4 regions of the Clostridium sp. 1001283B150225_161107_B6 genome follow, and region 1 is predicted to be linked to each of the others. Evidence: riboswitches for the same ligand, from Rfam matches in the RefSeq annotation. Region 1 holds a riboswitch; each other region holds the start of a gene.
What was found. A riboswitch is a leader RNA that binds a small molecule or an ion and turns the genes downstream of it on or off. The one in region 1 is predicted to bind thiamine pyrophosphate.
Positions count from the first base shown of each region.

Region 1 (7,636 bases):
AGTAACAGCCCGCGCTGTCCACGTCCACTGAGCTCTGGCCTGCTTTTACGGCTGCCGTAATCACCTCTGTGGTCCTGGCCTCGTCCACATTATTCCCCTGGACAGCCGGTATAATGGAAAAAGGCTGTCCCTCCTCATAGGAGGATATATGGGCATCGGAAGTGACCGTGATGCCGGAGCCGCTTATGAGGTTCAGAGCCTTAATCTTTGCCCCCAGGGCCTCCTGGCTGTAGGTCACCGTCATGGTCATGGTATGGGAGTTATCCGCATCCGGTCCTGAGACACGCCCGGACGCGTCCTGTGCATCCAGTATGGCCTTAAGTCCCTCCGGAACCGCTACCTTGTAACCGATATCCGTGCCTGTTATGGTTTCCTGGCGTCCGCCTCTCTCCTTGATGGTGAGATTGTATTCACCGGCATAAAAGCCTTCGATTCTGTCCTTGGCCTCATCCACGGTCAGTCCGCCCACGCCCACGCCGTTGACTTTTGTACCGGATACAAAGCGGGCTGTGTCTCCGCCTTCATCTGCCAGGGACACAAAAGCCCCTGCCAGCACAAGCACAGCCGCTGCCGCCAGCGCTGCTGCCAGCCTTCCCATCCATGTCCTCTTCCTTAATTTCTGCATAAATAATCCTGCCCTGCCTTTTATTGATATTAACTGCATTATTTTCTGCCCCTGCCTGAATATGGCAGGACGCCTTCTTAACATAACAGCCCTTTTGCATATTTTCAATATAAAAACCAAAAATGTAAGAATTCTTCATAAAAATATAAAATCCGGGGTCCCAAAAACAGGGAATCCCGGATTCTTTCGTATGTCAGGACCATTATCAGTCCACTACCTCAATGCTCTCAATAACAGGCTGGTTGGCCTTTGCCACGGAACCATTGTTGTCCTCCACCTTTGTATCCTCACAGATGGCATCCACTACCTCCATGCCCTCTGTCACATACCCGAAGCAAGCATAATCCCCGTCCAGGAACGTACTGTCCTCATGTACAATGAAAAACTGCGAGCTGGCGCTGTCCTTTATCTGGGAACGTGCCATGGAAATGGCGCCCCTGGTGTGGGACAATGGATTTTCCACTCCGTTGCTGGAAAACTCGCCCTTGATTTCCTGGTCGGAACCGCCCATGCCTGTTCCCAGCGGGTCGCCGCCCTGAATCATGAAACCGCTTATGATGCGGTGAAAGGTAAGCCCGTCATAGAAGCCGTCCTTTGCCAGCTCCAGGAAATTAGCCACCGTAATGGGGGCCTCATCCCCGTATAGCTCCACGGAAATGGTGCCGTAATCCTTTACATTAATCTTTACATGGTGTTTTCCTGCTGCTGTCTTAATTTCCTCAGAAGCTGTATCCCGGGCTCCCTCTGAAGCCTCTGCTGTCTTAATTGTCTCTTTCTCAGCAGTCTCTGCCTTGGCTGCATCTTCCTTGGCTGCCTCGGTCTGCGCTGCCGTGGTTGCGGTCCCTGCGCTGGTGCTACATCCGGCCAGGGCTGAAACTGCCAGTACCGCCGCTGCACATATACTCATCCATTTTTTCATAAATTATGCTCCTCTTCTTATGGAAAAACCAGTCCGCCGTCCCTATGTCCGGCCATTTTCCCGTAATAGGCGCCTGGGCGTTATGTCACCCGGACTGCCAGAGCATATTGTAACACCTGCAATGCCTTCCCGTAAAGGACTTTATAGAAATATCATACTTTTGTCACAATTTCCGCCAGCGTGAACCGGGAAATCTGCCGGCCGGCCGCTGCCTCTCAGACCTGTCCGGCCGCTGTTTCTCATACCAGTCCGCTGCCTCTCAGACCCGGCTGGCCGCTGTTTCTCATACCAGTCCGCTGCCTCTCAGACCCGGCTGGCCGCTGCACGGCCGGCAGCCGCCACACGGCGGCAGACCACGCACAGCGCCACAGTGGCAGCCATGTCAGGAAGGGTGCTTCCCACAGGGGTATCCACATGCATCAGTATGCGGTACATCACAAAACCAGCAAGCCAAATAACCAGGTTCACTATATTGGCTGTCTCCGCCTCATGGTCCTGCCTGATAATGAAATAATCCGCAATCTGGATGGCAATCATGGGTGCGAACACGGAGCCGATGAGATAAAGGAAATCCGTAATATTGTCCATGGGGTATACCATGGCTGCCGCAGTACCCACAATGGTTACTGCAACTGCCGCCCATTTTTCCTTTATCCTGCCTGTAATGGACACACTGGACACACCGGCGGAGTATGCGTCCAGGAATGTGGTGGTCACGGTGGACAGCACGATGATAAGAAGTCCGGCTATTCCCAGTCCTGCCTTGACCATGATGACTGAAATATCATATTCACCCGTATAGATGGCTGCGCCCATTCCAATGACGTACATGAAGCAGCTTACCAGGCCGTATACAAGGGCGCTGGCTGCCGTTGCCCCAAAGGGCTTTTCGGCCTCTCTTGTATAATCGCTGATTAGCGGCAGCCAGGACAGCGGCATGGCCACGGACAGCTCCACAGCCGCCCCGAAGCTCAGGGAACCGTCTGTCTCCGGGACCGGCGCTCCGCTGCCTGTAAATATGACCCGACACAGAAGAAGTGTCAGTACGAACAGGGCTGCCATTGCCGCTGTATTGATTTTTCCCAGATTCCTGATTCCAATCAAAAGCCATACCAGAATCAGACCTCCAATTACAAGGCACCAGACCCACAGGCCCGCGTTAAAAATACCGTTGGCAGCCAGTCCGCCGTCATAAATCATGATGGAGGTCCAGCCCACCAGCTGCAGGACGTTGAGCCCGCAAAACAGCAGGCTTCCCTTCTGTCCAAAGCTCATCTTCACTGTTTCCATGGAACTGCGCCTGGTGTACCCGCCAATTAGTCCTGCCATGAACAGCAGGGCGCAGCCAATCACATGGCCCAGCAAAATGGCTGCCAGGCCCTTTCCAAATCCCAAAGGCGCCAGATAGGTGCCTGTCAGTATCTCAGCAATGGATACACCTGCCCCAAACCATATGAGGCTGTTGGCAAATACGGAAGTTCCCTTTTCCTTCATACCCATTCCTCCTTAATATTCGCCCCGGATGGCAAATGCATGGTTCATTGGTCCGCTTCCCTTTCCCAAGTCCAGCCGGGCTTCCAGCGCACCTGAGAGGTATGCTTTGGCGCGCTCCACCGCCAGGTCCATATCCATGCCCTTGGCCAGGTTGGAGGCAATGGCGCTGGACAGGGTACAGCCTGTCCCGTGGGTATTGGGGTTGTCAATCCGCCTGCCCTTGAACCACTTAAGGTTTCCGCCGCGGTACAGCAGGTCGTTGGCGTCATTCAGCTGGTGGCCTCCCTTAAGAAGCACGGCGCAGCCATAGCCTTCCCCGATATTCCTTGCCGCCAGCTCCATGTCGCCGGGATTATGTATCGTCATTCCTGACAGCACCTCTGCCTCCGGTATATTGGGAGTCAGCAGGCTGGCCATGGGCAGCAGGATTTCCTTTAACGCCCCGATGGCCTCCCCGCTAATCAGCCTGGAACCGCTGGTGGATACCATGACCGGGTCCACCACCACATTGGCAGCCCTGTAAAATGCCAGCCTGTCCCCGATGGCCTCTATCAGGCCCCCGGAGGAAACCATACCGATTTTAACTGCATCCGGAACAATATCCGTAAATATATCGTCCAACTGTTCCCTTAAAAAAGATGGAGTCACCTCCATAATTCCTGTCACGCCGGTTGTATTCTGGGCAGTCAATGCCGTTATGGCGCTCATGGCGTAAACCCCGTGAGCGGTCATGGTCTTGATATCTGCCTGGATGCCGGCGCCTCCGCTGGAATCGCTTCCAGCGATTGTTAATGCTGTTTTCATAATCTTTCTCCTTTTCGCATTAATTTTATAAAGCGGCAGAAGGTGGTGCCCCCAATCCGCCGCCGGGAAGCTCCGGCGCCCATGCCTGATGCCATACAAAACCGCCCCGCGCATAAAAAAGGCGGAACACCAAAACAGGTGCTCCGCCGGCAATCGTCCGTTATGGTCCCTACGTTGGCATTATCCAAATCAGGTAATGGGTCTAAGCATGAACAGCTTACTCTCAGCCCACTTAAGTGAGCTCCCCGTTTATTTACATCTACCATTATACATGGTTTTAAGGAGATTGCAATCCTTTTATCTTCTGATTGACTGCATACAGCACGATTTTCATGGTCACGTTCTTTTCCTCATCAATGACCAGCGTAAGGTAGCCTTCTTCCTTCCTGACCACCCGTCCTGCCACACCTCCTATGGTGATGCCCCTGTCCCCCTCCACATCCCTGGCGCATTCCGCTGCCAGGGCAGCCATGTCCGCATCATTGATAACAGGAGGAGCGCCCCATATCATCTCGTACTCTGCCTCACCACGGAATGTTTCAGCGGTCGCCCTGGCAATCTCACCGATTCTCCTGTCCAGTTCCTGGCGCACATCCTCCTCCAGAGCACGGATGGTGCCCTCAATCAGCACCTCGGAGGGGATTACATTGTAGGCAAAGCCCGCCTCCACATGGCCGATGGTCAGTACCGAGGGCTTTACCGCCGGAATCTCACGGGCAATGATTTCCTAGCCTTCTTGACTTTATTATCAATAATTGATATCATGATTCTGGAGGTATTTTGAATGAATAGTCGTATACGGGAATTGAGAAAAACACTTGGCCTGAGCCAGAAAGAATTTGCAGAAAAAATCGGGTTGAAACAAAATGCCATAAGCTATATGGAAAAAAGCGGTTCCACTGTTACGGAGCAGAATATTAAGACCATCTGCTCCCAATTCAGTGTCAATGAAACCTGGCTCCGCACGGGTTCCGGACCCATGTTCCTTGAAAATAAAAAAAAGTGGAAAGAGTTCCTGGATATTTTCGATGAACTCTCTCCGGCTTTGCAGGATTATCTGATTAAGGCGGCCAGGGACCTGCTGGATACCCAGTCCAAGATGGATGCCCAGTCCAAATTACAGTCTCATAAAGACAGCAAGCAATAGCATATCTGCCCATTCTATCCCAGAGCCCGGTCCACAATTTTCACCATGGCCGTAAAGGTGGTGTCGTTGTAATCCACGTCGAACTCGTCCCCCGGCTGGTTCAGGATTCGCTTTATGCTCAGTATGCCCAGCCCTCCGTCCCTTTTGCTGGACAGAATCCTGCTGCCGTTCTTCTTAATCTGTCCGTTGTAGGAGTTTTCCACCAGCATCATCAGGTGGTCATCCAGCCATCTGGCCTGGACCAGGATGAAGCGCTGCCCTGACAGGCGGCGGCATGCTTCCAGGGCATTTTCCAGCAGATTGCCGATGACAATGCACAGGGTCAAATCATCCACCGGCACATGGGCGGACAAATCCACCCTGGCAGTGAACTCCACCCCATCCTGCCTTGCCCTGGCAGCATACTCCTGGAGAAGTCCGTTCACGGCCTGGTTCTGGCAGAACACCATCTCCGCCGTCATGTCCAGTTCCCGTTTCAGGTTCATCAGATAATTGGTCCGTTCTCCCCTGTCCATATTCAGAAGGGCATGGATGTGATGGCGGAAATCATGTTTGATGATGCGCACCTGTTCAATGTAATCCAGGGTCTGGTTGTAATGCTCCCTCTGCTGGCTGATAAGCTGTCTGGCAAACTGCAGCTCCTCCTCTGTCCTGCGCCTGCACATGATTTCCAGGGTGCTGCTTAAAATCAGCACATAGAGCACCAGTATCATGATGCACAGTGCCAGGTAGAACAGCACGTCCTCCAGCCCGCGCACAGCCAGGGAAAGGGATGAAAATATGGTGTTGTTTCCGATAAAAAGAATGAACAGGGAAACCGATGGGTACGTCAGCAGCAGTGAGCAGGAGCGCCTGGATAACTGGTCAAACAGCCGGTCCACCTTATCCCTCAGCCAGAACCGTACAAACACATAAAAACCGCAGGCCCACAGCAGGGATACCGCCACACAGATTTGTCCGTATGTCAGGGAAACATGCCCCTTTAACATCCAGGCTGCAAACTCATTCAGCGATGTGGACAGGACCGCGAACAGCCATGCGGATATGTACAGGAAGCCTTTCTTAAGAAGGGTGCCCTTAAAAAAGATAAGGAGCACCAGGAAATAAAGGCAGGAAAATACGCCCCGGAACACAAAAAAGACCTGGGGGCTGATATGGAATACAGATTCCATGGATATCATGATAACCCACAGGTAGGCGGAAATAGCTGCTATGTTCTCCCTGTAGCTGTGTTTTGGCTCCAGACACACGAAAATGGGCATCATACGCACAGCCAGGTTAATCAGGTTCATAAAGACAGTACATGCCGCGTCGTTCATAGGCACCTCACTTCAGCCGGTAATGGTAATAGGCATTCTTGCTCTGTTTATAAAAATTCCTGGATATGGGAATCATCTGCCCATCCCTCATGTAAAAGCAGGAATCCTCCAGCTTATCCACATAATCCAGATTCACCAGGTAGCTTTGGTGGCAGCGCAGAAACTGGGAATGGCATTCAAGAGCCTGCTGCAGCTCGGACAGCTTTTGGTTAATGGCCAGTACTTCCCCATCTGTCAGTCTCACAAAGACTCGGTGCAGACGGTTCTCAAACCAGGCCAGACGCTCCAGGGGAAGCTCTACATTCACCCGGTTGTGCACCACGGACAGGACCGCCTTTTTCACTCCCAGCCTGCGCCTCATCACCCGTTCCATGGTGGACCGGAAATTCTCTTCCTCCACCGGCTTAAGGATGAATCCTGCCGCCTCCACCCGGTATCCCTCCACTGCGGATTCCAGGGAGGATGTAATAAACACCACCACAGGATGGCCCTGCCCGTCTTCCCCTGCCAGTGCTTCCGCCGTATCAATACCGCTCATACCGGGCATAAGCACATCCAGAAGATACAAATCATACGCCCTTCCTGACTCCAGAAGCTCCCTTCCGGCAGCATATGTATCTATGTGAACCTCCAGGCCTTCCCTGTCAAAAAAGCGCCCGGCATATTCCGCTGCCTGAATGCGCTCCTGCTCTGTATCGTCACAGATAGCCACCTCATACATACCCAGTGCCCCCTCTCCCATAAAACTGCTGCACGTCCCACAGCCTATCCTATATTTTATTGGCATTGATGCCATAAGTCAAGTTCCCCTGCAAAGTATCATATTCGGTATAATTTCTGCAGAAATGGCCCTTATTCCCCTGTTCCTGCTATGGTAAAATAATGGTAAGAAAAACATTTCAACAGGAGGGGTTTTATGGGTTCAAATGTAATTGTAACAATCATTGTAATCATCTACCTGCTTTTGATGCTGTGGATTGGCTGGTACTCATCCACTAAAATTTCCACCAACACCGACTTCATGGTGGCCGGACGCCGCCTGGGACCGCTTCTCATGGCCGGCACCCTGGCAGCCACGGAAATCGGCGGCGGCAGTTCCCTGGGCGTGGTCCAGAACGGTATGTCAGGCTTTGGACTCAGTGCGTCCTGGTACATAACCACCATGGGCATCGCATTCATCATCCTCAGCTTTATTGCACCCAAATTCAGGGCAGCCACGGTCAAGACAGTTCCTGAATACTTCCGCAGGCGCTACGGCAAATCCTGCGGCATCATAACAGCCGTCATCATGCTCCTTCCCCTGGTGGGCCTTACTGCCGGACAGTTTA
Region 1 covers NZ_JADNMD010000006.1:204,744-212,379, forward strand. The annotation lists gene I2H39_RS15920 (L,D-transpeptidase family protein) at 1-625, opposite strand, end outside; gene I2H39_RS15925 (peptidylprolyl isomerase) at 831-1,544, opposite strand; gene cytX (putative hydroxymethylpyrimidine transporter CytX) at 1,848-3,038, opposite strand; gene thiD (bifunctional hydroxymethylpyrimidine kinase/phosphomethylpyrimidine kinase) at 3,051-3,842, opposite strand; TPP riboswitch at 3,991-4,100, opposite strand; gene I2H39_RS29230 (hypothetical protein) at 4,120-4,512, opposite strand; gene I2H39_RS15950 (helix-turn-helix transcriptional regulator) at 4,627-4,989, shown strand; gene I2H39_RS15955 (GHKL domain-containing protein) at 5,004-6,308, opposite strand; gene I2H39_RS15960 (LytTR family DNA-binding domain-containing protein) at 6,316-7,104, opposite strand; gene I2H39_RS15965 (sodium:solute symporter family protein) at 7,225-7,636, shown strand, end outside.

Region 2 (7,636 bases), on a different contig from region 1:
CCAGCAGGAGCATGTTTGCCATGATGCTCAGCTTTCCCTCTGATACCAGCGGAAGATTGGTGAACGCAGCATACTGATAACCGAAGTTTCCCAGAACATAAAGGAGGCTCTGGAACAGCAGGCAGAGGCCGCAGTAAAACGATACGCTTGACGCCAGGGCGCCGCGGGTTCTGAGGACACAGGAAAAAATAAGCGCATAAAAGGCCGCCATGACTGTCAGGAGCAGAATGCCGGGCAGCCATCCATAGAGAAGGATAACCACGGCAACCAGGTAATTGCTGTAATAGTGCTGTGGAAGGATATCCCACAGGGTAACACTGGATTCATCGTAGTGAAGATATGGGTTCCTCCTTAAGGTTCCCAGCTTCACACGTTCCTGAAGCTGGTATTCGCTCTGGTCCTCTGCCTGGCCGAAATACCATTCCCCTGTCCCATAGTCCATCATCTCGGACTGCGTCATTGAAATCCCTCCTATGAGCGGGGCTCTCGATAAGAGGTCCTGTATCAGAATGCCATTGTAGGAATCATCCCATACAGAGGATGCATGATTCCCAGGTGCTGTAAATTTCTGAAAAGATGTCTGCTGAAACGGAAGGGCTGAGAACAGTCCTATGATGCATAAGCTGCCGGCCATGGCAAAAACATACAGTGTCCTTCTGGAACCGCCAAATACATTGCGGTGAATCATGAACAGAAGGCTCCCTGTGAGGGAGAACAGGAAAACAGCCATTGCGCGCCCTGCATTTGCACGCAGACGGTAAAGTGCGACAACGAGAACCGGTCCCAGGAGCAGGATTTTTCTTATCCAAACAGAACACCTCCTATCACCTGGTTGACAGCTGACTGGAACACGTTCCATTCCTCCAGCTTATCCTGAAGCAGTTTCCTTCCCTGTTCCGTTATAATATAATACTTCCGCTGACGGCCGTTATCCGCAAGCCGTATTTCACAAATAACGGCTCCCTGCTGCTCCAGAGAGTGGAGCAGGGGATAGAGGGTGCCCTCCTTCAGGGAAAATATGTGATTGCTCCGCTTTTCCAGCTCCCTGATAATCTGGTATCCGTACATGTCCTGCTGCTCCAGAAGCTTCAGCAGAAGCATGGACGTTCCCATAGCCATATTCTTCTTATCCATGGTAAAACCTCCCTGTGTTTTTAGATGCCGGCTGCCTGCAAACCTATATGATTATAATACATAGAAAATCTAGGTATGTCAATATATGAATTTTATGCGCCATTTTCTTCTTGACAAAAGCAGAATAACTGTATATCATGATATTATCAAATAGATAATAACTAATAGATAATAATTATTTAATAATAACTGCAGAGTGATTCGATTACATATGGAGGTAAAGCAATGGTATACACATGGGAGGCACTGAAAAAGGCATACAATGCAGGCCAGCATTTCAAGTTCTTATTTTTCTGGGGCCACACTCCGACGGCAGACGGTCATATTACAGAAACCTGTCTGAGCCAGTGGTGGAAATGCAGCTTCACAGCAGAGGGTGTTGCTTATACCTGTGCGGAGCAGTTTATGATGGCTGAAAAGGCCAGAATGTTCGGGGATACGGACATGCTTGGGAACATCATGGAGGCCAGGGAGCCAAAAGCCATGAAGGCCTTTGGACGGGCAGTAAAGAATTTTGATAAGGAAATTTGGGATGCGGCCTGCTATGAGCTGGTCCTCAGAGGAAATATGGCAAAATTCTCCCAGAATCCTGACCTTTGGGAGTTTTTAAAATCCACCAGAAAACGGATTCTGGTGGAGGCCAGCCCCAGGGACCGTATATGGGGAATCGGCATGGGAAAGGGCAACCCGGATGCAGAGTGCCCGTTAAAATGGAGAGGAAGCAACCTGTTGGGATTTGCCCTGACAGAGGCCAGGGATTTGCTGCTTGAAAAAGAGGAGAATGCTGATTGAAATGGGAGAACATAAGGAAAACAAACCGTGTATGAGGGATAGGAATGGCCTGACGGAAGAGGAATTTCTAAAACAATATAACCCGGGCCACTATGCCCGCCCGTCAGTGGCAGCGGATATGGCCATTTTCACGGTGACGGACCAGGAGGAAGCCAATTACAGAAAACTGCCGGAGAAGAACCTGAGCATCCTTCTGATTCAGAGGGGGGGACACCCTTATCTGGGGTGCTGGGCCCTGCCGGGAGGTTTTGTAAGGCCGGAGGAGACTACGGAGCAGGCTGCCAGAAGGGAGCTCAGGGAGGAAACCGGGCTGGGCCAGGTGTATATGGAGCAGCTGTATACGTTCAGCGAACCGGCAAGGGACCCCAGGACCTGGGTTATGAGCTGTTCCTATATGGCATTGGTGGACAGCAGCCAGCTTAAACTGCAGGCCGGCGATGACGCGGACAATGCCAGATGGTTTCATGTTTCCTGCCGTCTGACCGATGAATGCAGGGACTATGGGCGCAGCGGGACCACAGGCCAGGTGGAGTCAGTGGTGCACATACAGCATTACGAACTCAGACTATGGGCGGATGATACGGTCCTCTGTTCCGGGATTGAGAAAATGACCGTGAAGAGCAGGCAGGCGGAGACAGTGGAATATAAGATAACGGATAACCAGGGGCTGGCATTTGACCATGCCAGAATCATATTTTACGCCCTGGAACGGCTTCGCGGGAAGGTGGAATATACAAGTCTTGCCCTGCATCTGATGCCAGGGGAATTTACCCTGACACAGCTGCAGCAGGTATATGAGGTGATTCTGGATAAAAGCCTTTTAAAACCCGCCTTCCGCCGCAAGATTGCATCTCTGGTGGAGGAGACGGATTCCTTTACGGAACGGGAAGGCCACCGGCCCTCGCGCCTTTACAGGAGAAAATGGGAGACTCAGGTACCTATTGACTTTTAAAAAGAGCCGTAGTATACTTGTCCCAACAACGAAAAGGGGTGCTGGAGTGGAATCCGGCTGAGATGGAATATATTCTGAACCCTGATACCTGATCTGGATAATGCCAGCGTAGGAAGCCTGCAGAAGATATAAGTTTTTGTGAGTTTTATCCCGCCCGGAATATCCGGACGGGATTTTTTAATCCATGTAATTTTCATAGAAAAGGAGAAACAGTATGAACGCAAGCGTAGCAATCCAGTCACTTCCAAAAGCAGCAGATGATGAGGAATTAATCCGTATTGTGGACGAGGTTATCGATTACATTAAGAGCACGGGGTTAAACTATTACGTAGGACCCTTTGAGACAACCATTGAAGGGGATTATGACCAGCTGATGGATATTGTAAAAGAGTGCCAGCACATTGCAGTCAGGGCAGGCGCTCCCTCTGTGGCTGCATATATCAAGGTTTCTTATCACCCCGAAGGAGATGTGCTTACCATTGAAAAGAAAGTCACCAAGCATCACCAGTAAACTGTGGTCTGTTTCAGCCATCCTTTCCATTCTTATCCTGTGGCAGCTTGCAGTGTCCCTTGGGCTGGTGGAGGGATTTATGCTCCCATCACCGGTCCAGGTAGCCGGAGCATTCATAAAGGAATTCCCGGCCCTTATGGAAAATGCCGGGATTACGCTGGCTGAGGCCGGGCTGGGACTGGTACTGGGAATCGCCACAGGCTTCGGGGCAGCTGTGCTGATGGACCGGTTTGATAAGGCATACAAGGCTTTTTATCCCATCATTGTACTGACCCAGACCGTACCGGCGGTTGCCATTGCGCCTCTTCTGGTGCTGTGGTTCGGCTATGAAATGACTCCCAAGGTTATACTGATTGTCATTACCACGTTCTTTCCCATCACAGTGGGGCTGCTCACCGGATTCAGGGCAGCTGACCCGGATGCGGTGAATCTGTTGAAGGCCATGGGAGCGGGCCGGTTCCAGATATTCCGGTATATCAAGCTGCCGGGCGCCATGGGCCAGTTTTTTTCCAGTCTCAAGATATCTGCCTCCTATGCTGTGGTGGGGGCTGTGATTGCCGAGTGGCTGGGCGGTTTCGGCGGACTGGGCGTTTACATGACAAGGGTAAAGAAGGCATTTTCCTTTGACAAGATGTTCGCGGTTATTTTCCTGATATCGGCTATCAGCTTAATCCTGATGTGGGCCGTGGAACTGCTTCAGAAAAAATGCATGCCATGGGAAACCAATCTGAAACAAAAATAGAACGGAAGACAGATATCCGGCATAACACAAAGGTGTTCCGTAAAGAGGAGAGGATTAGAATGAAAAATAAACGCGCAAGTATGCTGATGGCGTCCCTGTGCCTGGGAGTACTTCTTGCCGGGTGCGGCAGGGCTCCGGTTACAGGAGATAAGACCGCCCCCGGCCAGTCTGTGGCTGATACACAGAAAGAAACCGCATCAAAGGAAATTACACAGAAGGAAACTGCACAAACGGGAGCCGGAAACCAGGGTGAAAACACGCCGGGACAGGATGTAAAAAAGCTGACGTTCGTTCTGGACTGGACGCCCAACACCAACCATACAGGTATCTATGTTGCCCGGGAAAAGGGGTATTTTAAGGATGCGGGCCTGGAAGTGGAAATCGTGCAGCCGCCGGAAAACGGGGCCGAGGTATTGGCTGCCTCGGGCAAGGCCCAGTTCGCCATGTCCTTCCAGGACAGCCTGGCGCCCGCGTTTTCAGGGGACAATCCCCTTCCCGTGACCGCTGTGGCAGGAGTTATACAGCACAATACATCCGGTATTATTTCCGCGAAAGGCGGGGGAATGGACCGCCCAAAGGGACTGGAGGGGAAAAAGTATGCCACCTGGGACCTTCCGGTGGAAAAGGCTACCATAAAGGATGTAATGGAAGCGGACGGAGGGGACTTTGATAAGGTGGAGCTGATTCCCAGCACAGTGACGGACGAGGTGACGGCCCTGAAGACAAAATCCGTGGATGCCATATGGATTTTCTATGCATGGGCAGGCGTCAAGACAGAGCTGGAAGGCCTGGAGACAGACTATTTCGCATTTGCTGATTTAAATCCTGTATTTGATTTTTATACACCGGTTATCATAGCCAACAATACATTCCTCCAGGAGGAGCCTGAGACAGCCAGGGCATTTCTGGAAGCGGTCAGCAGGGGATATGAGTTTGCCATAGAACATCCCCGGGAGGCAGGGGACATTCTGTTAAAGGCTGCGCCGGAGCTGGACCCGGAGCTGGTAAAAGCCAGTCAGGAATACCTGGCGGATAAATACCGGGCCGACGCACCCCAATGGGGATACATTGACCAGGAGCGCTGGGATGGGTATTACGCGTGGCTGAATGAAAAAGGGCTTACGGAAACGCCCATTGAGGCGGGAACCGGATTTACCAACGATTATCTGCCGTAAGGCCGGGGACGGAAAGGCAGTGGACAGATTGTCCGGCGGAGAAAAGGCCGGACCAGCCGGGCCAGGAGGAGAACATGGAGCAACTGAAGGTAGAGGGAATTTCAAAATCCTTTGACGGGGAGCCGGTGCTGGCGGATATATCCATAACCCTGAACAAGGGTGAGCTGGTGTCGCTTCTGGGAATCAGCGGAGGCGGAAAAACCACGCTTTTTAATATCATTGCAGGGCTGTCAAGACCGGATGCAGGGCGGGTCCTTCTGGACGGGGAGGACGTGACCGGCTGTCCGGGCCGGGTGAGCTATATGCTGCAGAAGGACCTGCTCCTTCCCTACCGGACCATAGAGGACAATGTGTCCCTTCCGCTGGTTGTAAAAGGAATGAAGAAGGGGAAGGCGCGGGAGCAGGCAGCGCCCTACTTCCGTCAGTTCGGCCTGGAGGGCACACAGAAGAAATATCCGGCCCAGCTGTCAGGAGGCATGCGTCAGAGGGCGGCCCTGCTTCGCACCTATCTGTTTTCAGGCAGTGTGGCCCTGCTGGACGAGCCCTTTTCAGCACTGGACATGCTGACCAAGAAATCAGTCCATGACTGGTATCTGAAGGTGATGGATGAAATCCACCTGTCCACCCTGTTCATTACCCATGACATTGAAGAGGCCATATTGCTGTCCGACCGGATATACCTGCTGACAGGCAGGCCTGGAAGGATAACGGAGGAGCTTGTTATAAGAGAGCCCAAGCCCAGGGACAGGGATTTCAGCCTTACGGAAGAATTCCTGGAATATAAGAGGCACATACTGAGACATCTGGAAAGAACAACCTGAAAAAGAACAGCCTGAAAAATGAGGAGCCCTTTCACCGGTTCCTTATTTTATTTTTCTATCTATTATGTTTATATATATTGTTTTCCTGTATTTTACCATAAGGTTGACGGGGACAGGTAAAAAATATTATAATTAATATATTTCAATGATAAGCTGCGTGCGGAAAAGAGGTACTTGCATGAGTACGAAAAGAAGCAGTGATGAGACAAGCATTTACATTATAGACAGGGATTACAGGCTGGTGCATTTTAATGACGCCCTGAAGCGGCGGTTTAAGGATGTGCGCTGCGGTGATTTCTGCTATGAGAAGCTGTGCAGCGAGGACAGGCCCTGCCAGGGCTGTCCGCTAAATGAAGATTCGGACGGGGCTGTCATGTTTTATAACAAAGCCATCCAGCAGTGGGTGGAAGTGAGTACAGGTGACATGGACTGGCCGGGACATGGGGCCTGCCGGGTGATTCTGGTCCGGGAAATCTATGAGGGCAATAAGAATCTCTTTTACAACCTTACCAGCATTTCTGCCTATGACGAATTGTTTGAGCTGAATTTCACCAGGGATTACTATAAGATACTGTACCATCAGGAGGGGAAGTATGTAATTCCTGCGCCGGAGGGAACGCTGGGCTCCATGGTCCGGGATGTATCGGAACACATGATTCACCCGGACGATGCCCGGCGGTTCCTGACGTTCTGGGACCCGGAGCGCATCACATCCTGCCTTTGGGACCGTGATGACAGCCGCGTCCTGAAAGGGGAGTTCCGCAAACGGAAGGTGGACGGAACCTGGTGCTGGGTGGCGCAGATTGTAGTGCCTATTTTAAACGGCGCTGAGGACGAGAACATTGTCATGTGCTTTATACAGGACATTGACGAGCAAAAACGCAGGGAAGAATCATTGACCCGGGGAAATCAGGAGCCGGAGGAGCGCCCGGACCCCGTCACCGGGCTTTGCAGGAGGCCGGTGTTTTTCAGGCAGTCGGACGCTTTCCTGAAACATGTAAGAAACCCTGAGGATTACTGCCTCATGGCCATTGATATTGAGCATTTCAAGCTATTTAATGACTGGTATGGGCCGGAAACAGGGGACCGCCTGCTGGCCATGATTGGGGCACTGCTGGATAAGACGCGGGCAGAGGAGGGCGGACTGGCCGGTTATATGGGCGGGGACGATTTCGTTATACTGCTTCCGGATGCGCCCGCTGTCCTGCGCAGGCTGCAGGAGGAGATAACCAGGTACATGAAGGAGTATGGCGGCACAGCCGGCTTCCTTCCGGCCTTTGGCATCTATGGAATTGACGGTGGGGGCCTCCCTGTCAGCAACATGTATGACCTGGCCGTCATAGCCCTGTCCTCGGTGAAGGGTAATTACGCCCAGAGGGTCAGCCGGTATGACAGCCGCATGAAGCAGAAGATGGAGGAGGACCACAGGCTTTTATCTGAGATACAGCGGGCCCTGGCCAATGGCGAATTCACCTTCTATGCCCAGCCCAAGTGCAATATGCGGACCGG
Region 2 covers NZ_JADNMD010000002.1:621,826-629,461, forward strand. The annotation lists gene I2H39_RS07905 (hypothetical protein) at 1-688, opposite strand, end outside; gene I2H39_RS07910 (PadR family transcriptional regulator) at 802-1,134, opposite strand; gene I2H39_RS07915 (NADAR family protein) at 1,360-1,926, shown strand; gene I2H39_RS07920 (NUDIX domain-containing protein) at 1,958-2,878, shown strand; TPP riboswitch at 2,903-3,010, shown strand; gene I2H39_RS07925 (thiamine-binding protein) at 3,093-3,389, shown strand; gene I2H39_RS07930 (ABC transporter permease) at 3,358-4,131, shown strand; gene I2H39_RS07935 (ABC transporter substrate-binding protein) at 4,191-5,306, shown strand; gene I2H39_RS07940 (ABC transporter ATP-binding protein) at 5,381-6,127, shown strand; gene I2H39_RS07945 (EAL domain-containing protein) at 6,306-7,636, shown strand, end outside.
Region 2: linked by a shared signal. The riboswitch ahead of I2H39_RS07925 (thiamine-binding protein) and the one ahead of thiD (bifunctional hydroxymethylpyrimidine kinase/phosphomethylpyrimidine kinase) in region 1 are both predicted to bind thiamine pyrophosphate.

Region 3 (7,636 bases), on a different contig from region 1:
ATCCCACCTGCGCTAAGGCAAGACTGGTGGATAAGGACGGCAACATTTTGGATGTGAAATCCATGGGCTTTAACCAGGCTGACCGCATGGCCCTTCTGAAGCTGCTGATGACAGACGAGAAAAAGCTGGACAACCTGACCATTCAGGACTGGTTCAAGGAGACGCCCCATATTTTCGAGACTAATTTCTGGTATATGTGGCAGACTACTTTTGCGTTCCAGAAGTACAGCAGCCTGTTTGAATTCAGACGGTATATGAACCGCATGATTTTTGAGTTCAGCCGTATCGAGACACTGGAGGGAGTTACCAGGACGCCGTTAAACCAGTACGACAGCGTGATTCGCCCTCTGGAGACCTATCTGAGAAAGGCAGGGGTCAATTTCCGTGAGAACTGTGAAGTGACGGATATAGATTTCACGGACGGACCTGGAATTACGGTGAAAACCCTGTATCTGAAGAAGAAAGTGGAGAGTACAGAGGACTCAGGTGAGGATGCAGACGGGCCGGCTGAGGTTTCTTATGTGACCGAGGAGGTCCAGTTAAACAAGAGTGATATCTGCATTATGACCAATGCGTGTATGACGGACAGCGCTACCCTGGGAAGCCTTTACAAACCAGCACCTGCTCCTGAGAAGAAGCCAATCAGCGGAGAACTCTGGACCAAGGTGGCCGGGAAGAAGCCGGGGCTGGGGAATCCGGAGCCATTCTTTACCAAGCCTGAGGAGACTAACTGGCTCAGCTTTACCGTTACCTGCCGGGGCGATGATATCTTAAAGACCATTGAGAACTTTACCGGCAATGTGCCCGGCAGCGGCGCCCTTATGACCTTTAAGGATTCCAGCTGGCTTATGAGCAGCGTGGTTGCGGCACAGCCTCATTTTGTGAACCAGCCGGCAGACCAGACTATATTCTGGGGATATGGACTGCACACAGAAGCCATTGGCGATTATGTAAAGAAGCCAATGAAGGATTGTACGGGACAGGAGCTGTTAAATGAATATCTCCATCATCTGCATATTCCGGAGGACAGGATTGCAGAGCTGATGAAGACGGTCATCAATGTAATTCCATGCTATATGCCTTATGTGGATGCACAGTTTGAACCGCGCAAGATGAGCGACAGGCCGCCGGTGATTCCGGCAGGCTCCACCAACTTCGCAATGGTGAGCCAGTTTGTGGAGATACCGGAGGACATGGTATTTACCGAGGAATACTCAGTACGCGCGGCACGCATTGCGGTGTACGGCCTTATGGATGTGAAGAAGAAGATTTGTCCGGTGACGCCTTACAACAGGCAGCCTAAGATACTTCTGAAGGCACTTAAGAAATCTTATCTGTAGCAGGGGATATACTCTGCCGTATGGTTTAATATTGGGCCGGCTTTTGCCGGCCCGGACTTTTGGAATACATACAAGCGCAATATAGGCAGGATAGGAGATAAATTTAATGATATTCATAGGAGGAATCAGCCAGGGCCAGAAAATACTGGATTATGTGAAGACTGTCATATGTGACCGGTGCGGCGGATACGGGCGTTACCAGGTATTTATGACCTATATGTATTTCAGCTTTTTCTTTATTCCCCTGTTTAAATGGAATAAAAAGTTCTATGTTAAAATGTCCTGCTGCGATGCTGTTTACGAGCTGGACCCGGAGGTGGGAAAAGCGCTGCTTCACGGGCAGCAGGTGGACATAAGAAGTTCCGACTTGACCCTGGTACAGGAGGGGAACCGCCGGGGCTATTATGACAGCGGGGCTTATAAGACCTGGAGAAAATGCAGCAATTGCGGATATGAGACGGAAGAAGAGTTTGAATACTGTCCTAAATGCGGCAGGAAACTGTGATTGAGTGGGATGTGCAGCCGGAGGCAAGGTGCATATCCCATTCACGGTTTCCTGCCGTCTGCATTAGAGCGTGTTGGAAAATTGCGTTCCGTCAGATGGGTGTTGCGGTTGGAGGGGCATATGGCTGGCCGTTTAAACCATTTAGGTCCTTTGGCAGATTTCTGATGGTATCCACATGTCCGGAAATGAAATATGCGGTTTTGTATATCACGGGATAATGAACCAGGAATAATATAATTTTTGAAATTCAATCTGGAAATAGACCCTCCGGGATAGTATAATAGAGTTAGCCTTTACGGTGCATCTGATATTTGGAGAGGTGTTGGATGCTGCAATGGATATCGTCATTGCATAAGAGAAAGGATGAGGAAATGACAGAAAATCAGAAAATGGATTTGATTCTTCAGAAGTTAGGGGGAATCGAGGGCGGTCTTGTCTCGGTAGGTGAGGATGTGCAGTCGCTGCAGGGGGATATGCAGGTGCTGAAAGGAGACGTGCAGGTACTCAAAGGAGACGTGCAGGAACTGAAAGGTGACGTGCAGGTACTCAAAGGAGATGTGCAGGTGCTGAAAGGAGACGTGCAGGTACTCAAAGGAGACGTGCAGGAACTGAAAGAGGACGTGCAGGTACTGAAAGAGGACGTGCAGGTACTGAAAGAGGACGTGCAGGTACTGAAAGAGGACGTGCAGGTACTGAAAGAGGACGTGCAGGTACTGAAAGAGGACGTGCAGGTACTGAAGGAAGACGTGCAGGTACTGAAAGAAAGGGTTACAAACATAGAGATTACATTAGAAAATGAGACGAACAGGAACATCCAGCTGATTGCAGAGGGACATTTGAACCTGGACCGAAAGCTGGATGAGGCTTTAAAGGAATTGCATCCTAATACGATGTACCATTTAAAGGTAAACCACCTGGATGGAGAAGTCACGAAGATGAAGCGCATTCTGAATATGGCATAAAACTATTTTCCGGATTTTAATTCAATAATCCAAAGTAATCAAGAGGATTTTGCAAGGCAGACAACAGCTGCGTTGCAGAATCCTTTTTGTATTTTCAGCATTCAATATAAGCCGAATCCATTATTCCATATATGAACAACCAGTAAAATTTATTGGTTTTACCTCCATTTTACGCGAACCTGCTTTTGGATTTTACCTGGATAATTTAGAATCTATAGGTAGATTTGCAGGAGAGAAAGGGACGGACGAGGGAGGCAGCCCGAATCCTGGATATAGGACTTAATTGATGCGGACGGATGGGATAAAACACAGATTGAACCTAACATTGCTGCGTATTATACTGTAGGTGATACATTATATTCCATGCCCTTTAACTCTTCCACGCCCCTCCTTTACTACAACAAGGATATGTTTGAAAAGGCGGGCATCATGCAGGCGCCCTGCTCAGTGTATTCCCTGAGGCCAGGCAGGTGGTTGAGACGGAGATAGAGAACATGCTCAACAATGGAGTAAGCCCGGAGGAGACTGCTTCCAAGATGGCGCAGCAGATTAATAAGGCAATTGAGGAATATAACCTGCTCAATGAATGATAATTATGGATTGGAGGGTATACTGAGTATGAAGACACAGGTTTGGGCCCACAGAGGCGCTTCGGCTTATGCGCCGGAAAATACGCTGGAGGCATTCCGGCTGGCGGCGGAAATGGGGGCTGACGGCGTGGAGCTGGATGTACAGTTAAGCAGGGATAAAGAGCTGGTAGTGGCCCATGATGAGACCATAGACAGGGTGAGCAGCGGCACGGGGTATATAAAGGATTATACCCTGGCCCAGCTTAAGGGGTTTTCTTTTAACAGACTGTTTCCGGCATTTAAAGATGCCCGGATTCCCACGCTTAAGGAAGTCTATGAACTGTTAAAGCCCACAGGGCTGACCGTGAATGTGGAGCTTAAAACCGGCATCATACTCTACCCTGAGATAGAGAAAAAGGTACTGGCGCTCACTGCGTTCATGGGGATGGAGGACAGGGTGATTTATTCATCCTTCTGCCATCCCAGCCTGGTAAAAATTAAGGAGTTGGACGGTAACAGCAGGACGGGCCTCCTATACTCGGACGGCTGGATTGACGCCGCGTCCTATGGACGTCATACGGTTGGGGCGGACGCCCTGCATCCGGCCCTGTATCACCTGCAGGATTTATCACTTATACCGGCTGCCAGAAGGCAGGGGCTGGCAGTGAATGTATGGACGGTGAATGAAGAGCAGCATATGGAAATGCTGGTGCAGCAGGGAGTGGATGCCATCATTACCAACCGGCCGGACCTGTGCAGAAGTGTGGTTGACAGGTATACGCAGCTATGACAGAATATTTGACAGAAGGCAGGAATATATGATTAAACTGGTTGCACTTGATATGGATGGCACCCTTTTGCGCCCTGACGGGCATATTTCAGAGAGGAATGTGCGTGCACTGAAAGGGCTTATAAGTACGGGAGCCGAGTTTTTGATTTGTACGGGACGCAGTTATATAGATGCACTGGAACCCCTTAAGGAGGCCGGACTCAGGGCGCCTGTGGTGTGCATGAATGGAGCTGCTGTGTATGATTGGAACGGAAGGCTTATGGATGAAATACGGCTTTCTGAGGAACAGGTCAGAGGAATTCTGGAATGCTGCCAAAAGGAGGACATCATCTTTGATTTCATGACGGACAAAGGCAGTTACACCACGGCAGATGAGGCGCAGTTCCGGGCATGCTTTGAGAGGAACGTACTGCTTCCCATGGCGGAGTTTACCTATGAGGGAGTGCGGGACCGGTTTTCTTTTGCGGAGGAAAAGCAGCTTTTTGAAATGGGACTGGCATTTTATAAAATATCGGTCATCCATGAGTCCCGGAAGGTCCTGGGCAGAATCAAGGAGAAGCTGTCAGGTATACCGGACCTGGCGGTTGCGTCCTCCTTTGCCACCAATCTGGAGCTGACCCACAGCTGTGCCCAGAAGGGCAGGGCCCTGGCATTTTATGCGTCGGCCAGGGGTGTGGGACCGGACGAAATCATGGCCGTAGGAGACAGTGAGAATGATTATTCCATGCTGTCCATGGATATAAAATATACGGTTGCAATGGGAAATGCCATGGAGAGCATCAAACGTATTGCCAAATGCCAGACCCGTTCCAATATTCAGGATGGGGTAGCCTATGCCATAGAGACACTGGTGCTTACCAGGGAGGCCAGGGCATACTAAGCGATTTACAGGTTCAGTAAAGAAAATAGTTCACAGGTAATAAGTATAGAGTCCGCAGGTTCTGCCCATAACGTCCGCAGGCGCAGAACCCGGCCGGAAAAGTCCGGCCCCAGGCTCTTTTTTAATTGCATTTGGCAGGTAATCATGATATTATGGGTATACTTCAGCGGAGGTTCCTCCGCAAAAGGTCTTAGTGCTTGCCCGGCAGTTCGCCGGAATTTTCAGCGGTGTTATGGTGCAATATCTTTTTTGGGATGTGGGGACAGGGGGAATGTCTATTGTATGTGTGACAGAAGTTCATGCTGTTGTCATTTTAGAGAGGGATGATTACAATTATTTCCTGCCCGGTCTGATAGCGGTGTGTGATGGGAACAAAATAAAAAAGAACGGATACCACGGCGCCCCGGACCTGGTGGCGGAGGTTGTGTCAATAAGCAGCAGGAGCCTGGATTATATCAGGAAACCGGTGAAATATGAGCAGGCTGGGGTCAGGGAGTACTGGATTGTGGACCCGCTGAGAAATGTGGTTATGGTTTATGATTTTGAGGCCGTTGGGGGGGGGGGGTAAATTCATTTGCACTGCCTCTCTCCCGCCAGTCATGTCTGTTATCATCCGGCTGATATATGCTTCGTCTATATGTTGGTTCCGGTCTGCCCAGATTCAAAACCGGTTCAATCATTCATTACCGATTGACAAATAAATATTCCGGTGCTATGCTAGATGACAACAGGGAGCTTGTGAAGCAGGCTGAGAGGAAGTAATCAAACTTCGACCTATCGCACCTGATTTGGGTAATGCCAACGTAGGGAAATATGAGACATGTATGTGTATTGAATGCATAATTTAAGTCCATATCCTGCGCGGTATGGGCTTTTTTTGCGGCCTTTTGCGCAGCTTGGCCTTATTATGAAGATTCACTGTGCAGGTGATACGCCGCTTATACGGTCAATATGCTGCTGTGCAGGCAGAAGACCGCTGTACAGAAAATATGCCTCTTCACCAGGAAGATAGGCGGGCTCCGAGTAAAAACATGGAGGTATGACTATGAAAGTAAACATTAAGAAACTGGCGGTAAGCGCCATGCTGACAGCGGTGGCCGTATCCTTATCCGGCTTTTCCATTCCAATAGGGGCATCCAAATGTTTCCCGATTCAGCATCTTGCCAATGTATTGGCCGGCGTATTCCTTGGGCCGTGGTACGGTGTGGGTATGGCGTTCTGCACATCCTTTATCAGAAATCTGCTGGGAACAGGCAGTCTGCTGGCGTTTCCGGGCAGTATGGCAGGCGCATTTTTAGGAGGATATCTGTACCAGCGTTTCGGCAGGCTCACACTGGCTTATTTTGGGGAAGTGTTTGGCACCGGCATACTGGGAGGAATCCTCTGTTATCCGGTGGCAACACTGGTCATGGGGAAGGAAGCAGCTGTTTTTGCCTATGTAATCCCATTCCTTATGAGTACCATGTGCGGTACGGTCATTGCCGCGTTTCTGATTGGGGTGCTGTATAAATCCGGGGCATTTCAGTACATGAAGCGTATGCTGAATCTGGATGTACAGCCCGGCAAAGCCGTGGGAAGATAACATAAAAGGATAAAGTGATGATGCAGAGACAATGGATGAAGGACTTGAGGGAACGCTCTCCCAGGGTCCACTGTATAACAAATTACGTTACAGCGGGAGATGTGGCAAACCTGGTCCTGGCAGCAGGCGGCTCCCCTATTATGGCTCAGGGGCTCCATGAGGTGGAGGATGTTACCGCCATCTGCAGCAGCCTTGTCCTGAACCTGGGAACTCTGGATGAGAAGACCATACCAGCCATGGCGGCGGCGGGAAGGAAGGCTGCTGCCATGGGACACCCCATTATTCTGGACCCGGTAGGCGTCACTGCGTCGCGGTTCCGCAGACAGGCTGCCATTGATATCATCCGCCAGGCCCCGCCATCTGTCATCCGGGGAAATGAGGCGGAAATACGGGCCCTGAACCTGGAGCTGAGCGGTCATGAGGCGGGCAATACCTGCGGCGTGGATTCAGAGAACCAAGGCACGGTCCGGAGCCGTATGGAAATTGCCTGTTCCCTGAGGGACCTTACCGGAGCAATTGTGGTGATGACCGGAAAAGAGGATGTGGCTGCAGGAACAGAAAAAGAGTACATTGTCAGAAACGGTCATCCCTGGATGACCAGGATTACAGGCAGCGGCTGTATGCTGGACGGGCTTGTGGGGGCATTCTGCGGGCTGCATGGAGAACAGGGACAGGCAGGCTTGTTGGAGGAATCTGTGGTCATGGCACTCTGCGCTCACGGACTCTGCGGTGAACTGGCGGCCGGGGAGACCATGGAGCAGGGAGGCGGGACTGGTATGTTCCGCATGCACCTGATGGATAAAATGAGCCTTCTGGATGACGAGACATTGGAAAGAGGTAAAAAAATTGAAATTCGATAGGAAACATCTTTTAATTTATGCAGTAACCGATAAATCCTGGACCGGAAAATACTCCCTGGCGGAACAGGTGAGGGAGGCATTAGAGGGCGGTGCAACCATGGTCCAGTTCAGGGAAAAGGAACTGGACAAAGGCAATTTTGAGGAAGTG
Region 3 covers NZ_JADNMD010000003.1:400,169-407,804, reverse strand. The annotation lists gene I2H39_RS10360 (oleate hydratase) at 1-1,340, shown strand, start outside; gene I2H39_RS10355 (zinc ribbon domain-containing protein) at 1,447-1,845, shown strand; gene I2H39_RS10345 (hypothetical protein) at 2,217-2,807, shown strand; partial or broken gene I2H39_RS10340 (extracellular solute-binding protein) at 3,078-3,254, shown strand; gene I2H39_RS10335 (glycerophosphodiester phosphodiesterase) at 3,426-4,166, shown strand; gene I2H39_RS10330 (Cof-type HAD-IIB family hydrolase) at 4,195-5,046, shown strand; gene I2H39_RS10325 (Uma2 family endonuclease) at 5,333-5,614, shown strand; TPP riboswitch at 5,765-5,874, shown strand; gene thiW (energy coupling factor transporter S component ThiW) at 6,092-6,628, shown strand; gene thiM (hydroxyethylthiazole kinase) at 6,646-7,488, shown strand; gene thiE (thiamine phosphate synthase) at 7,475-7,636, shown strand, end outside.
Region 3: linked by a shared signal. The riboswitch ahead of thiW (energy coupling factor transporter S component ThiW) and the one ahead of thiD (bifunctional hydroxymethylpyrimidine kinase/phosphomethylpyrimidine kinase) in region 1 are both predicted to bind thiamine pyrophosphate.

Region 4 (7,636 bases), on a different contig from region 1:
GGGGGCGACAGGGCTGCCTGTCCGCATGTGGGCCGTAGTTCAGGAGTAGACAGATAGACAGCGGAAGGTCAGATGCGCAGGGTACCGGCAGGGCAGATGCGCAGGGTACTGGCAGGGCTCAGGATTATCGTATATATCCGTCGGCGTAACGGAGGAATTCGGCCATGGCGGATGATATCCGGCCCTGCTTTTTGCCGGCTATGCCGATGGACAGCGTGCGGGGAGTATCAATGGGAACAGAGACAATGTCCCGGTACTGGAACAGCCTGAAATTTTCTTCCGGCAGCAGGCTGATGCCTTCACGGACAGCCACGGCGCTGATGATGGATTCCATGCGTGCCGTGCGGAGCAGATGAGGCCGGATTCCTGCTTCACGGAACAGGTCCATGCAGAAATCATAGATGGACGTGTAGGTATGCATTAGTATGAATCCCTCCCCTGCAATATCATCCAGGGAAATGACAGGCCTTCCGGCCAGTCTGTGGTTTTCGGGAAGGATTGCAACCAGCCTGTCTTCTGCCAGCGTCCGGAAGGTATGGTTTTTGTTGTCCAGCATATTGCTGCGGGTGATGATGAAGTCATAGGCATTGTTGGAAAATCCCCTGAGCAGGTCATGTTCCTCAACTTCCTCCAGCATGAGATGGATTTGCGGATGACTGTCTGCAAAATCCTTCAGCATGGCTGTGAGATGGTACTGGGACAGGATAGGAAGAGTACCGATGGACAGCTTCTGACTTGATTGTTCCTTGAATTCACTGATTCGAAGGAGGGCTTTTTTGTATTCCCCTGACAGGTTCAGGGCTTCCTGGTAAAACATGCGCCCTGCCTCTGTCAGGACAGCGGAGCGCCGGCTTCTGTCCCAAAGCTGGATATCCAGCTCCTTTTCCAGCTTCATGATTTGTTTGGACAGGGCGGACTGGCTGATGTGCAGTGTTTCCGCGGCGTCTAAAAAGGTGCCGCACTGGGCGGCCGCAATAAAATAATCCAGTTGTTCAAAGGTCATATCTGTCGTCCGTTCCTTTCTGGTACATAGGGGACGGCATATTAAGGTTTGCACCTGTTTCCCTTATGTTCCGGCTGGCTTGTTGATTCATTCCATTTTGGAAACAATTATACCATAAGATGAATTGATTCTCCAGGCTTTTTCAAGTAAGATGTGAAATAGAGTAACAGCAGAACCGCAGGGGTGGAATGACATGGATGGATTATCAATGCATGAAATATCCCAGCCAATGCTGAAAAAATAAAAAAGGCGGATGACAGGATAAGCCGGAGAGGGGATTTTGATATGTCAAAGAAAGTCAGGGATTTGAGAAGCGCGCTGGAATTATTGGCAGAGCTGCCGGGGCAGCTTCTGGAGACAGATGTGGAAGTAGAGCCCATGGCTCAATTATCAGGTGTGTACCGGTATGTAGGAGCAGGAGGTACGGTAAAACGGCCTACCAGGGAAGGCCCTGCCATGATTTTTCACAATGTAAAGGGACATCCGGATGCCAGCGTTGCCATTGGTGTGCTGGCCAGCAGGAAACGTGTGGCAGCCCTTTTGGACTGCAAGCCGGAGGATTTGGGAAAGATGCTGTGCCGCAGTGTGGAGAAGCCGGTTCCGCCTGTGATGTGTCAGAGTGAGCCTGTCTGCCAGCAGGTGGTGCACCGGGCGGATGAACCTGGGTTTGACCTGTATAAGCTGGTTCCGGCGCCAACCAACACGCCCTATGACGCAGGCCCGTATATTACGCTTGGAATGTGTTATGCAGCCCACCCGGATACAGGCGCCCACGATGTTACCATCCACAGGCTCTGTATCCAGGGAAAGGATGAGCTGTCTATTTTCTTTACACCGGGCGCCAGGCATATCGGCGCTATGGCGGAGAGAGCGGAGGAGCTGGGACGCAGGCTGCCTATTTCCATCAGCATTGGCGTGGACCCGGCCATTGAGATTGGTTCCTGTTTTGAGCCGCCCACCACGCCTTTGGGGTATGATGAATTGTCAGTGGCAGGAGCGCTGCGGGGAGAGCCGGTGGAACTGTGCAGATGCCTGACCGTGGATGAGATGGCCATAGCCAATGCAGAATATGTTATTGAGGGCGAGGTCATTCCTGGTGTGAGAATTAAGGAGGACCAGAACAGCCATACAGGCTTTGCCATGCCGGAGTTTCCCGGTTACACGGGACCGGCCAGCGACCAGTGCTGGCTTATCAAGGTCAAGGCCGTCACCCACAGGGAGCGCCCCATCATGCAGACCTGTATAGGACCCAGCGAGGAGCATGTGTCCATGGCCGGCATACCAACGGAGGCCAGCATATTTGGTATGGTGGAAAAGGCCATGCCGGGAAGGCTTCAGAATGTATACTGCTGTTCCGCCGGGGGAGGGAAATACATGGCAGTGCTCCAGTTTAAAAAATCTGTAGCCAGTGATGAAGGCAGACAGAGGCAGGCAGCTCTTCTGGCGTTTTCCGCTTTCAGCGAACTTAAGCATATTTTCCTGGTGGATGAGGATGTGGACTGTTTTGATATGAACGACGTACTCTGGGCCATGAATACACGGTTCCAGGGAGATGTGGATACCATCACCATTCCGGGGGTGAGATGCCATCCTCTGGACCCGTCCAATGACCCCAGGTTTTCCCCAAGCATAAGGGATCATGGCATTGCATGCAAGACCATTTTTGACTGTACGGTCCCCTTTGACCAGAAGGACCGATTTGTGAGGGCCAGGTTTATGGAATTAGACCCGTCTGCATGGGTGAAGCAGCCGGGGAGATAACAGGAGACGCATATGGGAAAGAGGATTATAGTCGGGGCCACAGGCGCAAGCGGAATGCCCGTCCTGGTGAAATGCCTGGAGCTTATAGGGGAACAGCCGGAATATGAGTCCTATCTGATTATGAGTGACAGTGCTGTGCTTACGCTGGGCCAGGAAACGAATCTGTCCGTGGAGCAGGTGGAGGCACTGGCGGACCATGTGCTGCAACCGGACCAGATTGGAGCCGGGCCCGCCAGCGGTTCCTTTGCCACAGCAGGAATGCTGGTTGTGCCGTGCAGCATGAAAACCATTGCCGGAATCCGCGCAGGATATGCGGAGAACCTGATTCTGCGTGCAGCGGACGTAACCATCAAGGAGCAGAGGACACTGGTTCTGGCAGCCAGGGAGACTCCGTTAAGTCCCATTCATTTAAGGAATATGTATGAGCTTTCCTTGATGCCCGGCGTGAGAATCATTCCTCCTATGATGACCTTTTATCACAGGCCGGAACATATGGACCAGATGATTTATCATATTGCCTCCAAGCTGCTGGAGCCGTTTGGAATAGAGGGAAAGGAGTACCGCAGATGGAGTGGATTATAGTGGGACGAAAGGAATTGTCCTGTTCTTATATGGAGGCAGGCGCTGCTTTTTTAGGGGAGGATATCCTGGCATGCATCCAGGGCGGGGATAAGCCCCATATCGGATGCACGGTCCAGGCAGTGCCAAGGCCGTCCCTGACAGGCGACGGAACCATAAGCGCAACGTCATCCATACTGAACCTGACAGGCCACAAGGATGAGGCCCTGTGCCGGAGGCTGGCAGAGAAACTGTGCAGGGCAACCGGCAGGGTGGTGGTCTGTACCGGAGGGTTCCATATTGACAACATGAAGCCGGAACAGATAGACGAGGTGGTGAAGGCCCTGGACGGACTGGCGGATGAGATTGTGTCAGGGCTTGGCATGACGGGATTCGCAGGATGTTAGCAGTAGCGTTACCGGTTTGTGGCAGGCTGGGGGAGGGGAGTCATTGCCGGCATCAGTTTCCTGTCCGGTATGGGCGCTCTCCCGGATGCATTTGGGAATAATGGTTGACAAGCCGTTGTTTTCCGTATAAACTTACAGAGTAAGGCAGAAATGTCTTTCGGATAGAGTAGGGAAGCTGCTGTATTCAATATATTACAACAGGGAGCTTGTGGAGCAGGCTGAGAGGAAGTAATCGAACTTCGACCTATTAAACCTGATTTGGATAATGCCAACGTAGGGAAATATGGAGTATGCATAAGTCTGCATAATATGATTGGTCCATTCCTTACGGGTATGGGCCTTTTTTGCAGCCTGAAGCATGTCCGGCGGTACACGCTCCGGGGGATATACGGTCCGGCGGCACATTGCAGGAATGTACATGCACACGGGAACCGGGCCGGACATACAGCGGGAAGCGAATCAATGTTTAATGGGACATGTTTGAACCTTATTTTTATCCGCCTGCCTGCCAGGGCAAAGAGGAGGAAGAGATGGATTATACCACGCAGATGGACGCGGCCAGGAAAGGGATTTTGACAGAAGAACTGAAAAAGGTGGCGGAAAAAGAACGGTTTGAGCCTGCAGAGCTGATGCAGCTGGTGGCAGAGGGCAAGGCGGCTGTTCCTGCCAACCGGCTGCATACCTGTCTGGAGCCAAATGGAATCGGGTCCGGGCTTAAGACAAAAATCAACGTGAACCTTGGCACGTCAAGGGACTGCAAAGACCTGGACATGGAATTACAGAAGGTAAACAACGCAGTAAAAATGGGGGCTGAGTCCATCATGGACCTGAGCTCATGGGGGGATACCCGCACATTCCGGAGAATGCTGACTTCCCAGTGCCCTGCAATCATCGGCACGGTTCCCATCTACGATGCAGTGGTCTATTACCACAAGCCGCTGAAGGAGATTACATCCCGGGAGTGGCTGGACATTGTAAAGATGCATGCAGAGGATGGGGTGGATTTTATGACCATCCATGTGGGAATCAACCGGCAGACATCAGAGCGCTTCAAGAGGGCGCGGCGTCTTACCAACATTGTTTCCAGGGGCGGTTCCATTATATTTGCCTGGATGGAAATGACAGGGGAGGAGAATCCTTTTTATGAGCATTTTGATGAGATACTGGATATCTGCCAGGCTTATGACGTGACCCTGAGCCTGGGAGATGCCTGCCGGCCCGGTTGTATTGAGGATGCCTCGGATATTTCCCAGATTGAGGAACTGGTAACGCTGGGAGAGCTGACCAGAAGGGCATGGGAGAAAAATGTGCAGGTCATTATAGAAGGACCGGGACACATGCCCCTGGACCAGATTCAGGCCAATATGAAAATACAGCAGACCATCTGTCAGGGTGCTCCCTTTTATGTCCTCGGTCCTCTGGTGACAGATATTGCGCCGGGATATGACCATATCACTGCGGCTATAGGCGGTGCTCTGGCTGCTGCTGCCGGTGCATCCTTTCTCTGTTATGTGACGCCGGCTGAACATCTGAGGCTGCCGGACCTGGACGATGTCAGGGAGGGCATCATGGCATCCAAGATTGCTGCCCATGCAGCGGATATTGCAAAGGGTATCAGAGGGGCGGCACAGTGGGACCGCGAAATGAGCACAGCCCGGAAGAATCTGGATTGGGAGCGCATGTTTGAGCTGGCCATTGACCCGGAAAAAGCCAGGAGATACCGGGAATCAGCCAAGCCGGAAAAGGAGGACACCTGTTCCATGTGCGGTAATTTCTGTGCTGTAAAGAACATGAACCGGATTTTGGATGGGGAAATCGTGAGTATTTTTGATGAGTGATGGGAGTGGATTGAGGGGAGGTTTTCGCCTGGTGCGGCCTTTCAGCAATATTTTATAAGCAAAACAATGGGAAGGACAATCCAGAACATGGATTTTCCTTCCCATTAACTGTTTATACAGCCGTAAAACGGTTATTTTTTTGGTTAAATCAATCCTCCAAACTGCAGGAACAGAGGAGCAAACACCAGAGATACAATGGTCATCAGCTTAATAAGAATATTGATGGAAGGACCTGAGGTATCTTTAAACGGGTCGCCTACGGTATCGCCCACTACAGCGGCTTTGTGTGAATCACTGCCTTTGCCGCCGTGATTTCCTTCTTCGATGTATTTCTTTGCGTTATCCCAGGCTCCGCCGGAGTTGGACATGAAGATGGCCATCAATACGCCGGTTACAAGGGCTCCGGTCAGAAGTCCGCCAAGAGCGGACGGACCCAGTATAAGGCCGGTTGCCAGAGGCGCCAGTACTGCCATCAGACCCGGCAGGAACATCTCGCGAAGGGCTGCTTTGGTGGAGATGGATACACAGGAAGCGTAGTCAGGGCGGTCTGTTCCCTTAAGGATGCCGGGTTTTTCCCTGAACTGACGGCGTACTTCCTCAATCATCTGATGCGCTGCCTTGGATACGGATTCCATGGTCATGGCTGAGAAGAGGAAGGTGAGCATACCGCCAATGAAAAGTCCTACAATGACATGGGCATTGAGGATGTCAATGGTAGTGAGCTTTACAGCCTCGGCGTAGGAGACAAACAGAGCCAGTGCTGTAAGGGCTGCGGAGCCGATGGCAAAGCCTTTGCCGATAGCAGCAGTTGTATTGCCCACAGAGTCCAGTTTGTCGGTAATATCCCTGACAGACTTGTCAAGGCCGGCCATCTCTGCGATTCCGCCTGCATTGTCGGCAATGGGTCCGTAAGCATCAATAGCTACGGTGATTCCTGTGGTGGACAGCATGCCTACGGCTGCCAGGGCAATTCCGTAGAGTCCCATAAGCTTGTTGGAAATCAGAACACCTACGCATACCAGCAGGATGGGGATGGCTGTTGACTGCATTCCCACTGCAAGGCCGCTGATAATAGTGGTGGCGGAGCCGGTTTCAGACTGCTTGGCAATCTTCTTCACAAAGCGGTAGTCGCCGGATGTATATACTTCGGTGACGGCACCAATCAGCACGCCCACCAATAAGCCGGTAATGATGGTAAAGGCTGCCATGAAGTTGCCGAAAAACATACGGCTGAGGACAAGGGAGCAGACCACTACCAGTGCGGTTGCGCTGTACTCGCCGGTTTTTAATGCCTTGTGCGGGTCGGAGTTACCGATGCTCTTGACTAACAGAGCGCCTATGATGGCGGCAATAATACCGCATGCTGAAAGCATCAGCGGGAAAACAATGCCGGCTTCCTGATAGAACACAAGGCCCAGTGTCAGGGCTGAAATCAGGGAACCTACATAGGATTCAAACAGGTCGGCTCCCATGCCGGCCACATCGCCTACATTATCGCCTACGTTGTCTGCAATAACAGCAGGGTTACGTGGGTCGTCCTCGGGGATGCCGGCCTCAACCTTACCTACCAGGTCAGCGCCAACATCGGCTGCCTTGGTGTAAATGCCTCCTCCCACACGGGCAAAAAGTGCGATGGAAGAAGCACCCAGGCTGAATCCGGATAAAACAGATACGTCCCTTGTAAGTATGTAGAGCACACCTACGCCCAGCAGGCCTAAACCTACCACGGCCATTCCCATAACGCTTCCGCCGGAGAATGCAAGGGCCAGCGCCCGGTGCATACCGGATGTGCGGGCGGCGTTAGCCGTACGGCTGTTGGCACGGATGGCGGCGTTCATGCCCAGATATCCGGCCATGGTGGAAAATCCGCTTCCCACAAGGAAACATCCGGCTGTAATCCAGTTCCGTGTTCCAAGACCAATAACAAAGAATAACACAGCTACAAAGATGACAAGAATACGGTATTCGGATGCCAGAAACGCGTTGGCGCCCTCTGCGATTGCGTCGGCAATCTCACGCATCTTGTCCGTACCCGGGTCCTCCTTGATGACCTGCTGCCTTAAAATGAT
Region 4 covers NZ_JADNMD010000001.1:889,978-897,613, reverse strand. The annotation lists gene I2H39_RS04010 (cyclase family protein) at 1-49, shown strand, start outside; gene I2H39_RS04005 (LysR family transcriptional regulator) at 125-1,003, opposite strand; gene I2H39_RS04000 (UbiD family decarboxylase) at 1,289-2,764, shown strand; gene I2H39_RS03995 (UbiX family flavin prenyltransferase) at 2,777-3,346, shown strand; gene I2H39_RS03990 (hypothetical protein) at 3,331-3,729, shown strand; TPP riboswitch at 3,918-4,027, shown strand; gene thiC (phosphomethylpyrimidine synthase ThiC) at 4,260-5,567, shown strand; gene I2H39_RS03980 (sodium-translocating pyrophosphatase) at 5,711-7,636, opposite strand, start outside.
Region 4: linked by a shared signal. The riboswitch ahead of thiC (phosphomethylpyrimidine synthase ThiC) and the one ahead of thiD (bifunctional hydroxymethylpyrimidine kinase/phosphomethylpyrimidine kinase) in region 1 are both predicted to bind thiamine pyrophosphate.